DNA from 3 places in the Levilactobacillus suantsaii genome. Region 2 is predicted to be linked to each of the others. Evidence: predicted binding sites of a transcription regulator. Region 2 holds the regulator's gene; each other region holds the start of a gene.
What was found. Region 2 encodes NrdR, which represses ribonucleotide reductase genes. Its sites were predicted from a motif close to ACACNATATATNGTGT; they were not measured.

Region 1 (4,194 bases), 870 kb from region 2:
CGATTTGGTTCGATGCCTTTAACGTCCAGTAGTTCAAGAGCATGAAGTACACGCTGGTGAAAGCGATACTGTCCTTAGACCCGTACATCATGTGGTTCTTAGCGAAGTAGCTGTGTAAGCCCATGGCACCTAAGCCGATGGTGTGGGCCAAGTGGTTACCGTGTTGGATGGATGGCACCACGTCGATATCGGAGTGGTCCGTGACGTAGGTCAAGGCGCGGACCATGGTGTCGACCGAGTGACCGAAATCTGGCGATGCCATCAAATTAACGATGTTGGTCGACCCCAGGTTGCAGGAGATATCCGTCCCCAACTTTTGGTAGTTTTGTTGGTTATCGTAGGTGGTCGGGGTTTGGACCTGCATGATTTCGGAGCACAAATTACTCATCACGATGCGACCGTCGATGGGGTTTTCCCGGTTAGCCGTGTCGATGTTGACAATGTAGGGGTAACCGGATTCTTGTTGGAGTTTACCGATTTCGGTTTCGAGTTCGCGGGCCTTGAGCTTCTTCTTGCGAATGTCCGGGTTAGCGACCATCTTGTCGTATTCCTGGGTGATGTCCACGTAAGAAAATGGCTTGCCGTAGATCCGTTCAACGTCGTAGGGGCTGAAGAGATACATATCGGCGTCTTGTTCACAGAGTTCGTAGAATTTATCAGGTACCGTGACCCCTAAGGACAGGGTCTTTAACCGAATCTTTTCGTCGGCGTTTTCCTTTTTGGCACTCAAAAAGGCGATGATGTCGGGGTGAAAGACGCTCAAGTAGACTACGCCGGACCCTTGCCGTTGGCCTAATTGGTTGGAGTACGAGAAGCTGTCTTCCAACAACTTCATGACGGGGACGACCCCGGAAGCGGCGCCATCGATGTGCTTGATTGGGTCGCCAGCCCCCCGAAGATTGGAGAGGTTGATGCCGACCCCGCCACCGATCCGCGACAGCTGCAAGGCGGAGTTGATGGTCCGACCGATGGTGTTCATGTCATCGGTCGATTGAATCAGGAAGCATGACACTAATTCGCCGCGACGAGCCCGACCCGCGTTTAAGAAGCTAGGCGTCGCCGGTTGATAGCGTTGGTGGATGATTTCGTCGGCTAAGTCATGGGCCAGTTGTTGGTCTCCGCCACCGAAGTCCAACGCGTTCATGGCCACCCGGTCGATGAAGTTTTCTAAGTAGTAGGCGTTGTCGTCGGTCTTCAACGCGTATTGGGCGTAGAACTTGTAGGCTGCCATGAAGGATTTGAAATGGAAATGTTGGGCTTGTAAGTAGCTGTAAAGGTCCTCGATGAAGCTAAACGGGTACTCGTCGATGACTTTTTTCTCGACGTAGTTGCCATCAATCAGATAATCAAAACGCTCACGCAGCGACGCGAACGTCTTGGTGTTGGGCTGGACGTTTTCCTTTAGGAAGGCCTGCAAGGCTTCTTGGTCCTTGTTCAAAGGAATCTGGCCGTTGACGGGGATATTGATTTCGTTATTTAGATCGTAATAAGTGACGTTTTGGAGGTCTTTAAGACTCATAAGCGCACGCTTCCTTTCTTACACCGAATTTAGTCAAAACAAAAGCGACGTCTTGCGAAACGACGCCGCCCGGGTGGGGTTGTCGACACGTCATCCATTAACCCGCAATCTGTTGTAGTTGATCTGGCCGGAACCCAAAAAAGGCCTTGTGACCGGGTGCTTCCACTACTGGCAGGGACTGAAAGCCCTGATCCTTTAAATAGCTCACATACTCAGGATTTTGGTTAATGTTGCGTTCTTCAAAGGCCACGTTATGTTCGGTTAGGAACCGCTTGGTCATCTTGCATTGCATACAGTTGTTTTTAGAATAAATCGTTACTTTCATGGTTGCCACATCCTCTAAAAATTTGTTTCTCAATGTGTTTAGTGTACACCAGATTAGGGAAATTTCAATCGAAAAAAGCACCATATTTAGTGGTTGAAGGATACAATAACTACTAAATATAGTGCTGAGCCGCTTAAATTTATTTTAGTTGCCACCAGTGAAATAACTACGGTAAAATAGACCTAAAAGGTGGTCGAGAGAATGACTAATCACTATTATACACAAAATCCAGATATTGTACACGAAGAACACCACTGGCCGTTCACCTTGTTAGGCAACGAATTGTTGTTTACTACGGATAACGGGGTCTTCTCCAAAAACCGAGTGGACTACGGCTCACGCGTGTTATTGACTGCGTTTCGGGCCGACCAAACACCGGCGGGGCCCTGGCTCGATCTGGGGTGCGGTTACGGCCCCATCGGCTTGGCGTTGGCTAAGCAGTACCCTAAACGTCAGGTGACCATGGCCGACGTCAACGAACTGGCCCTACAACTGGCCCAGCAAAACGCCACGGCCAACCAAATCGAGAACGTCCAAATCGTCGAATCGGACCGGTACGCGGCGCTTGGGACCACGAAATACGCGGGCATCGTCACTAATCCGCCGGTCCGGGCGGGCAAAGACGTGGTCACAGCCATGTTGACGGAAGCCGCCCAACACCTCTTACCGGGAGGCACGTTGACTGTGGTCCTGCAGAAGAAGCAGGGGGCCCCGTCGGCTAAGAAAAACATGACGGCAACGTTTGGCAATTGCCAGATTCTGAAAAAGGATAAAGGTTACTATATCTTAGAGAGTACGTTTCAGGCAGAAGTTTAGAAAGAAGTGGGTGGCAGATGCACCAGACGACCTATACCGTGGCTCAGCGCCACTACATGCAGGAGGCGCTTTTTGAAGCCGACCAAGCGGCAATCATCGGCGAAGTCCCCATCGGGGCGGTCATCGTCCACGATGATCAGATTATTGGTCGGGGCCACAATTTACGCGAACACGCCAACGACGCCACGTTGCACGCCGAGGTGCTGGCTATCGAAGAGGCATGTGCCACGTTGAAGAGTTGGCGCTTAGAAGATTGCCAACTCTACGTGACCATCGAACCCTGTCTGATGTGTAGTGGGGCCATCATCAACGCCCGGATTCCCACGGTCTTCTATGGTGCTCCCGATCCCAAGGCCGGCGCCGTTGACAGCTTGTACACCACGCTGACCGATTCGCGATTGAATCACACGGTCACGGTTGCCGATGGCCTGTACGCCACCGAAGCCAGTCAACGCCTGGTGAGCTTCTTTAAAGCGGCGCGCAAACGGCGCAAAGCGGCCAAAAAGGCGCAACGACAGGCTCAAACGACCACACCAGAAAGTCACTAGACAGGTTGCACTAATCGTGATACACTAGAACTTGCCGTTAAGGCCTTGAAGCAAGGGTGGACTTACAAATCGTGTCAGGTCCGGAAGGAAGCAGCACTAAGTTTGCTCCGCTTTGTGCTTCAAGTTTTTGAGTAAATAACCTGAGCCCGGGATTTTCCCGAGCTCTTTTTCTTTGAGTAATTAAGCGACTGTTCCGAACTAAACGGGGGCAGTCGCTTTTTTGGTGGCCCGGACCTACGACAATCTATGACCGGGGGTGTCGGCGGTACTCGCTGGGCGTCTGATGGGTGACCTGTTTGAAGCGCTTGGTGAACGTGGTTGGGTCGCTAAAACCGACCAGAAGGGCGATGGCGGTGATGGGCGTCGTGGTGTTCAACAGGTAAGTTTTAGCGCTAGCTAGTCGTTGGGCCGTGATGAATTCGGTAAGAGTCTGGGTCGTTTCCTGCTTAAAGCGCCGGGACAAGTAGCTGGGACTGGTCTGGAGCCACTGGGCTAATGAAGCGACCTTAAAGGAATCGCCTAAGTGTTGCCAGATGGCGGCAACGGCCCGTTGAATGAGGGGGCTATACCCCGCAGTCGACCGGTCGTGGACCAGTTGGGTGTATTCCGTGAGCATGGCCACGATGAGGCGCTTCAATCCAACGATGCTCCGCTGACGTTCAATCAAAAGCGCAAATTTTTCCGATAAACTGTCGAGGTCGCCGGGGTGGACCCCACCTTGGCGCGCGGCAATGCGGTCGATGGTATTGCTGACCAGACACATATCCTGACAGGAACGTAGTGGCCGGTTGGCTAGGCGATTTTGAAAGAAGTCCAGCATGGCAGTCATTGGGGCGAAGTAATCGGTGATTTTGTCAGTGTCGCCAGTGCGAATCGTGGCCATCAAGTTGGCTTCGATTTGGTAGTGGTGCGCCGTGGTGGTGGGGCGTTTGAAGGGGAGCGCGGCCGGTGCTGGCGCTGTTTGGGGGGTCGTCAGGGTCTGCCAA
Region 2 (4,194 bases):
ATGTGGAGACCATCGCCCATCGGCGCCGGTATTTACCAGACATCAACTCACGCAACTTCAACCAGCGCTCGTTTGCCGAGCGCACGGCGATGAACACACCGATTCAAGGAAGTGCCGCGGACATCATCAAGATTGCGATGATTCGGATGGAAGATGCCATCAAAGACCTGCAGGCGACCATGTTGCTCCAAGTCCACGATGAGTTGATTTTCGAAGCACCGGCTGAAGAAATGGCGACCTTGGAAAAGTTGGTCCCGAAGATTATGGATTCAGCTGTGGATTTGGAAATCCCGTTGAATGTCGAAAGCCATTACGGCCCGACCTGGTTTGATTTGAAATAGGCGGAAGGGAGTAAACGAGATGCCAGAATTACCAGAAGTTGAAACGGTCCGCCGGGGGTTGACCGAACTGGTCGGCGGCGCGCAGATTGACCACGTGGCGGTCTTTTACCCCAAGATGGTCACCCCCGACGCCGAAGTTTTTACGGCCGAACTGATTGGCCGTAAGATCGAAAAAATCGACCGGCGGGGCAAGTATTTGCTCTTCCGCTTTAGCGGGGATTTGACCATGGTGTCGCATTTGCGGATGGAAGGCAAATACGACGTGCAACCTGAAGGGAGCCCCGTGACCAAGCACACCCACGTGATCTTTTATTTGCAGGATCACCGGGAGTTGCGTTACACGGATACCCGTAAGTTTGGCCGGATGCGGCTGGTCAAGACCGGCACGGAAGCCGAGGCGATGCCGTCGCTAGCTAAGATGGGCCCCGAACCCACGGCCGACACGTTGACGCTCGACTACATGCGCCAGATTTTTAGCAAATCGCGCAAGGTCATCAAGCCGTTTTTGCTGGACCAATCCCGGATTGCCGGTTTGGGCAACATTTACGCCGATGAGGTCTTGTGGTTATCAAAAATCAACCCGTTGACGCCGGTCAATACGGTCAGTGATGCGCAATTGGCCACCTTACGAGAGGCTATCATTGCCGAAATCAAGAAGGCCATCGCCGGGCATGGCACCACCGTGCATTCCTTTTCGACGGCCTTTGGCGAGGCCGGGCAATTCCAAAACGACTTGCACGTCTATGGTCGAGAGGGCGAACCCTGTGACCGGTGTGGGACCGCCATTGTCAAGATTAAAGTGGCCCAACGGGGAACGCACTATTGTCCGCACTGCCAACCATTGCCTCCGGGCGCTGAGGAGCTGATCGCCGATGACTAAGGTCTGGGGGTTGACTGGAGGCATCGCGACCGGGAAGTCGACCGTGAGTGCGTGGCTTAAGGCGGATGGCATTCCCATCATCGATGCCGATGTCATTGCTCGAATCGTAGTGGCGCCGGGGACTTCCGGGTTACGCCAAATCGTGGCGACCTTTGGTTCGGATTATCTGCAAGCTGACCAGACGTTGAACCGGCACAAACTTGGACAATTGGTGTTTCATGACCCGGCCGAATTAGCCCGATTGACCACCATTACGACCCCGTTGATTCAAAGAGAAATCAAGCGGCAGTTAGCCGCGTATCGAGCGCAGCGGGCCCCATTGGTGGTCATCGATGCCCCCACTTTTTTTGAGGTGGGTTACCTACAGTCGTTGGTCGACGGGGTTCTGGTCGTGACCACGACTTTGCCCCGGCAACGTGAGCGGTTGATGGCCAGAGACCACTTGTCAATCGCTGACGCGCAGGCGCGCATCGACCGGCAGTGGCCGCTTGCCCGTAAGGTGGCGTTGGCCGATGTGGTCATCGACAATGACGGTGACATTACCCAAACGCGTCAACAAGTGGTAAAATGGCTTGACGCAACTAAAAAGTAAACCGCGTTGTGTCGGCACCTGGCTCGACCGACGTGACTATTAACCAGTGAAAGTAAAAATGAGGTGACCAATTATGCAGTGTCCGCACTGTCATCACAATGGCTCCCGGGTCGTGGATAGTCGTCCGACCGACGATGGCCGCGTGATTCGACGTCGTCGGGAGTGCGAGAGCTGCGGCTTTCGGTTCACGACGTTTGAACGCGTGGAAGTGACCCCGTTACTCGTCATCAAGAAAAACGGGACACGCGAAGAATTTAACCGGGAGAAAATCTTACGGGGAATCATCCGTTCGGCCGAAAAACGGCCGGTGGGGATGGACGCCATGGCTAAGATTGTCGACGAGGTCGAAAATAAGGTTCGGGCGTTGGGGGTCAACGAGATCTCCAGCCAAGTGATTGGCGAATACGTGATGAACCGCCTAGTCGATGTCGACGAAATTGCCTATATCCGCTTTGCCAGTGTTTACCGGCAATTCAAGGATACTGGCGTTTTCTTCAACGAACTTAAAGATATTTTGGATAAGGATAAGTTAAAAAAAGATCAGCAAGATCAAAATCACCACTCAAAGGGGCAAAGTGAGGCGAAATAGGCATGGAGGATTCTTGGCATCAACTGAGTCCGAAAACGGGTTTTATCGTCCGGTTGGCCGATCGTTTAACGGAGCAGAGCTGGCAGACGTTGAGCCAACTCTATCAGCCCGTGATCGGGCCGCTAGCCGCTGCGGCGTTTAGCGGCCTCTTTTGGTTACCCAAACGGACGCACTTGCACCGGCACGCGGTGTTACTCGCGACGCTTGGGGTGGACCTGGCGCATTTTTATGCGGCCCGAATTCGTTTGGAAGCGACCGGACTACTGACGACCACGGTCGAAACGACCAACGACCTCCAAACGTTTAACTACACGTTGCACGCACCGTTGGCACCGGTGGACTTCTTAAAAGATGACCTGCTGAGTGTGCAGTTGTTGGACGCCGTTGGGGATGATTTCTATCAGGAATTGGTCAACCAAAATAAACCGGCTGCCCCGGTCAAAGGACAAGACATCACCAAGACCTTCTTGGACGTCTTTCAAGTGGTTGGTGGGGAACTCAAGCAACTGCCCAACACCATCACCAGTAGTCGGGACCGCTTGACTACGGCCAAGTCGACGGCGCCGGAAATTGGAACGAATGCCGCGGACTTCGACCTGCAACTCTTAGGGGAAATCTTGGCGCACTCCTACGTTGACCCGCAGTCCGTGCAGGCGCACCGGCAGTTATTCTTAACGGAGCACGCTACCTACGGCATGGATGAACCGACCATGGCGCGCTTCATTGGGGAAGCCACCAATCTGGCTACCAATCAGTTCGACCCAGAGCAGTTCAAACGCCTAATCGTGAAGCAATTTGGACAACAACACCGCGGGCAATTGGCGCCAACCGCGGCGACTAGTGCGGCCACCAGTGCCGCACCGGCCCAAGCGGCTGATACTACGGCGGAAGCGAAAAACAACCAACACCTGTTGAAAGCGGCGACGTCCAAGACACCCACTGACTTCTTAGCTTCAATCAAGGAGCAGACCGGTGGTTTTGTGACCAATGGCGAGCAACGAATCGTTCAGGATTTGACGAGTCGGCACCTGTTTTCGCAGGGCGTTTTAAACCTGATGATTTACCATGTATTGGTCGATGAAGATCGCCCCACGCTGAACAAGAATTTGTTGGACACGATTGCCAACGACTGGAGTAAAGCCGCTATTCAGACACCTGAACAGGCGGTGGTCAAGATTCAGACGCGCAAACAAACGACCCAACAAGCCAAGACCCGACGCCGGAACAGTTACCGGCAGGGGACCGGGGTGACCGAGACCCTACCGGATTGGGCCCAAAACCCCGAAATTACGAAAAAGGCGGCGTCTACCAAGCTAACCGCTAAACAACAGGCGGACTTAAAAGCGCGGATTGCCCGCTTTAAGCAACGACCCCACGGAAAGGAGGAGTCCTAAATGGAAGATGTGAGTAAGAGCCTCCAGGACCTGATGAACCAACGGAATTTGACTAAAAACTATCAACAGTTGATGGCGAAGGTTGCCAAAGATCCTGAAGTCACGGCTTTCATTCAGACGCACCAAGCTGACTTGGCCCCCGACGTGTTGACCCGTTCGGCGGCGAAAATTTACGAGTTCGTAACGGAACGTGATAAGGTCAAAGCCGGCAAAGATATCTTTGCAACGGGGTATGAACCCCGGTTGATTGTGGCTGACCATTTGTTAGACGTGGCGTACGTGCCGACCCAGGGCACCCAAGAAAAGCAGGCGGCTCAACAGTTGCGGCAACGTGTCCGCTCAATTGCCATGCCTAAAAGTATTCGGGCGGCGCGCCTGGATAATTTCGACAATGATGG
Region 3 (4,194 bases), 560 kb from region 2:
AGCCGGCGAAACGTCACTGGGCATCGGTGACGCCAGTGAACTGAGTGCCGCCGACATGGTCTTTGCCGATACGGCTCAGGTTACTTTGGCAAATATCCAACAACATTTAGATTAAACTTTTAGCTGATTACGACCAAAAGCGAGTTTCCCAAGACAGCAAATCTTGGGAAACTCGCTTTTTTAGTCCGAGATAATCATCAACCCTAATCGGCAATCAAATCAAAGTGCCGTAGCCCTTTGACGATGCCGTCTTCCAGGTTCGTTGCCGTCACATAAGCGGCCTTTTCCTTGGCCCGGGCGACCCCGTTACCCATCGAAATCGGCACATCGACCTCATCGAACATCTGCAAGTCGTTCAAGCCATCGCCAAAGGCATAGGTCTTGGCATCTTCCAGGTGGGCTTCCCGTAAGAAGGTCCGAATCCCGGTCTGCTTGTTCACGCCCGTCACCATGGTATCGAGGGCCCGCGGATTGTTCCGGACGAAGCTCAACTGACCCGCAAAGTGTTGCTGGTACAACTTGACCTTATCGCGGTTAAAGACGTTTAGAAAGTTAATGTCTTGGGTCTGGTACCATTCTGGGTCGACCACGGCATTCAACCGTAAGAGTTTAAAGTTCTCCCGCGTGTCATCTGTCGCCTGGCTCAACCGAAAGCCGCGGTTGTTAAAGTAGCCCAGTGGATCACCCTGCTCTTTGGCAAAGGCAGTAATCGCCGTCAGCGTCTTTTGGGGAATCACCGCTGCGGAAAGCTTTTTGCCCTGATACTGGACATAACTGCCGTTAGCACTGACCACGTCATCGATGCCCGTGGCGTCCAAGACATATTGAATTTCAAAGATATTCCGGCCCGTCGCGATGACCGGTAAGACGTTTTGCGTCTTCATTTGTTTAATTGCGGCAATACTACTTGGCAGGACATTCTTCTCTTCATCAAAGAGTGTGCCATCCAAGTCGAAAAAAACAACTGCTCGCTCCATTAAATTCCCTCCAAATCAAAAGTAGTCAACGCTTTCATTATACAACACTTGGTGAAACTTCAATATTATCTCAGTAGAGCCAAGCCGGCCCCCTTACCAACACATCGTGCTCTGCATTGTAAGTTACTTTGATTTTTACAAATATCGTTAAATAAATGAAAGAAAAACTATTCTTTCAAAAAAGTATTGAATAATTTATAAAGCAGTTACAAAATGTAAGTAAGGCCCGGTGAGCGGCGTCACGCCCTTTCACCGGGCCGTCCATTTCCGGGGCCCGTCTAAACCTGCAGACGTTAAAAGCTGGATTACTAGAGGAGGTTGTTTTTTTGAAAACAACAAAGTTAGTCATGGGAATTTTAATGATTTTATTGTCCGTCTTTATTTTGGTTCAATCATCAATTGTGGGGATTGGTGACGCCTTGGCGGCCGGGAACCATTCATCCGGTTCAGCGGGCTTAATGGTTGCCGTCTTCTACCTGGCCAGCGGTATCGTCTACTTGGCCACCCGTAAATCCGTGCGTTTAAGCGGCGACATTGCCACCTGCATCATGTTGATCTTAGCCTGGATCATCGGCTTGGCCGACGTGGGCTTCTACGCTGATTTAATCGTGTGGTCTTGGTTAGCCCTGATTATTGGCGTGGGCTTCTTGCTGTGGCATTTGCGGGTCAACCAAAAGGCTCGGCGGCAAGGTTCTGACCACACCGCTTAATTTCTAATTTATTATTTGCATCCGCAATTTTTCGTTAACCGGCTGGGCCACATCTTTTGGTGGTCCAGCCGGTTTTAGTCTCTCAGCTAGACGCCAAACTTGAAATCGCCTTCCTGATTTTTCTCCTCGAAATCATATTGACTTTGTGCCGTGAAAGGTTAGACTTAATAAGGCCCGTTTAGTAGGCCGACGCTGCGTGACTAACACGGTGACCAAAATTGGCCGCGATCCTCAATCGCTACCAGCGTCGCGCCCCTGCTTAAGCGGAGAACATCAGAATTTTAGCAAAAATTCACCACAATACATGTTGTGGTCTGGTCAAAGATAATAACTTATAGTACACTATATCTTGTATTTCTAATAAAAGAGGGGCTATCATGGTGATAATTACAGCAGGAATGATTGGGGTCGGTAAAACGACGCTTACAGGCAAAATTGCCGAACATTTAAACACACAAGCATTTTTCGAACCGGTCGGTGATAACCCAGTGTTACCACTTTACTACAAGAACCCCAAGCAATACGGGTTCTTGTTGCAAATCTACTTTCTCAACAAGCGCTTTAGCATGATTAAGCGGGCGCTGGCAGATAACAACAACGTTTTGGACCGGTCCATCTACGAAGACGCCCTCTTCACGCGGGAAAACAACGCGGAAGGTAACATCACGGATACCGAATTGGAAGTCTACCTCAACCTGCTCGACAACATGATGAACGAGTTGAACGACCTGCCCAAGAAGGCCCCAGACCTGCTGGTTTACGCCGATGCTGACTTTGATACGATCCTCCACCGCATCAAGAAGCGGGGGCGGGATTACGAACAATTCGACAACAACCCCACGCTGGAAGCCTACTACAAAAAGATGTGGACGGCGTACAAGGGCTGGTATGACGATTACGACGTCAGCCCTAAGATCAAGATTGACTTGCAAAAATACGACCTGGAGACTCCAGGTAACATCGACATCGTTCTAGGACAAATCGACGATGCCTTGAAGAGCATTCGGGTCGACACGACCGTTTAAATTTAACTGACGACATTCAAAACCGGGCCTGGCCCGGTTTTTTTGTGGTCGACTAAAAATGAGGACCACTTTTACGCTGCCGTCTGGCAAAGTAAAAGCGGTCCTCTCTTTAGGTTGCATTCTAAGTTGTTATACCGAGCGGATTAGTCCCGCCCCGCCGTTTCTGAAGGTAACAAGATAATCTGGCTTTCACCATCGTCGTAAGCTAAGACCGTGTCGGGCAAGCTCGGGTGATAAGCGTAACGGGTATCAAAATCGGCACGCAGCGCGACATCTTGGTCACCTTGCTGGACGTATTCGAAGGTCGTCTGGCCCTGATTATTATGCAGCTTAAACGTGAGTAAGTTAGCTAGCGGGAACAGGCCCTGAAGATCCCGGTCGATGATTTGCCAAACAACATCGATCATTTCTCCCGGTAAAACGGCCACGGTCCCGTAGCTGGCATACCGCGCGTGATTACTTTCAAACATGCTATCGCCTCCACTCGCTTCCAATAACGGTTACCTTTAATTATAACGTAAATTTCGTCAAAACGGGACTAATTACCCCCGTTGGGTGCGGATCGTTCCCCTGAATGCCGGTCTAACGCGTTGGCTAAGTAAGCAATGACAATCACGAGGACGCCAGCGATAAAGATAGCGTGCAATCCCTGATACAGGATACCATGCAACATTGGCATGAGCTTAGCCGGAAGGTCCTGGGCCGTTTGTGGGTTGATCAGTTGGTTCATCATCCCCATCGAGGCTGCCGAATGCGTCGCGACTCCCTTAGCCATGGCGACGTTCATGATAATCCCCAAGATGGCGACCATGATAGTTTGTCCCAACGTCCGGGACAAGGTGTTGAACGACGTCGCCACACCGACCTCGTCTGAAGAGACCTTACTTTGCACAGTGACTGTGGTGGTGGTGATGGTAATCCCAAAGCCAGTCCCACAGATAGCGGCTATCACGAAGAAAGTCCAAAACGGCGTCGTTGCTGGTGCCAATGCCATCGCCAAGCCACCAACCAGCACAAACGTCAAACTGATGTTGACGATACTGTACGGCGAATGCTCAACCATTAGGCGACCCGCGATGAACGACCCCACAATCCACATCAATGAACTGGGGGTAATCGCAAAGCCGGCTAGCGAAGCGCGTAAGCCCAGCAGGCCTTGCGTCCAAGTCGGTAAATAGACTTCAAAGCCCATGATGAATCCGCTGACCAACGCCGCAATCAAGTTTTGCACCACGAACGTCCGGTTCTTAAATAACGACAGTGGAATCAGCGGGTCGGCTGTCCGCTTCTCCTGACGCCAGAAGAGGTAAAAGGCCACGACTGTGACCACGAGTCCCACGATGACCCAGATCAGTCCTAACTGGCCATCCCCCAACAGTTGAAAGGTCAGTAATAAACTCAGCAGGCCTAGTGATAACCAGAGGCACCCGCCCCAGTCCATGGTAAAGGCCTTGCGTTCGGTAGTTTCGTTGAGGAACGCCC

Region 1: a site for NrdR is predicted at 1,922-1,937, ahead of nrdH (glutaredoxin-like protein NrdH). Genes of this name have one in related genera too.
Region 3: a site for NrdR is predicted at 2,027-2,042, ahead of H3M12_RS07620 (deoxynucleoside kinase). Genes of this name have one in related genera too.

What each region holds. Positions count from the first base shown of each region.
Region 1 is NZ_CP059603.1:1,329,950-1,334,143, forward strand. Features, by position in the region: gene nrdE (class 1b ribonucleoside-diphosphate reductase subunit alpha) at 1-1,519, opposite strand, end outside; gene nrdH (glutaredoxin-like protein NrdH) at 1,617-1,844, opposite strand; gene H3M12_RS06130 (class I SAM-dependent methyltransferase) at 2,046-2,660, shown strand; gene tadA (tRNA adenosine(34) deaminase TadA) at 2,678-3,208, shown strand; RNA gene ffs (signal recognition particle sRNA small type) at 3,251-3,337, shown strand; gene H3M12_RS06145 (helix-turn-helix transcriptional regulator) at 3,453-4,194, opposite strand, start outside.
Region 2 is NZ_CP059603.1:2,200,602-2,204,795, reverse strand. Features, by position in the region: gene polA (DNA polymerase I) at 1-341, shown strand, start outside; gene mutM (bifunctional DNA-formamidopyrimidine glycosylase/DNA-(apurinic or apyrimidinic site) lyase) at 361-1,221, shown strand; gene coaE (dephospho-CoA kinase) at 1,214-1,813, shown strand; gene nrdR (transcriptional regulator NrdR) at 1,887-2,402, shown strand; gene H3M12_RS10245 (replication initiation and membrane attachment family protein) at 2,405-3,796, shown strand; gene dnaI (primosomal protein DnaI) at 3,797-4,194, shown strand, end outside.
Region 3 is NZ_CP059603.1:1,639,991-1,644,184, reverse strand. Features, by position in the region: gene pgmB (beta-phosphoglucomutase) at 1-115, shown strand, start outside; gene H3M12_RS07630 (Cof-type HAD-IIB family hydrolase) at 204-977, opposite strand; gene H3M12_RS07625 (hypothetical protein) at 1,304-1,687, shown strand; gene H3M12_RS07620 (deoxynucleoside kinase) at 2,065-2,712, shown strand; gene H3M12_RS07615 (DUF960 domain-containing protein) at 2,856-3,182, opposite strand; gene H3M12_RS07610 (MDR family MFS transporter) at 3,251-4,194, opposite strand, start outside.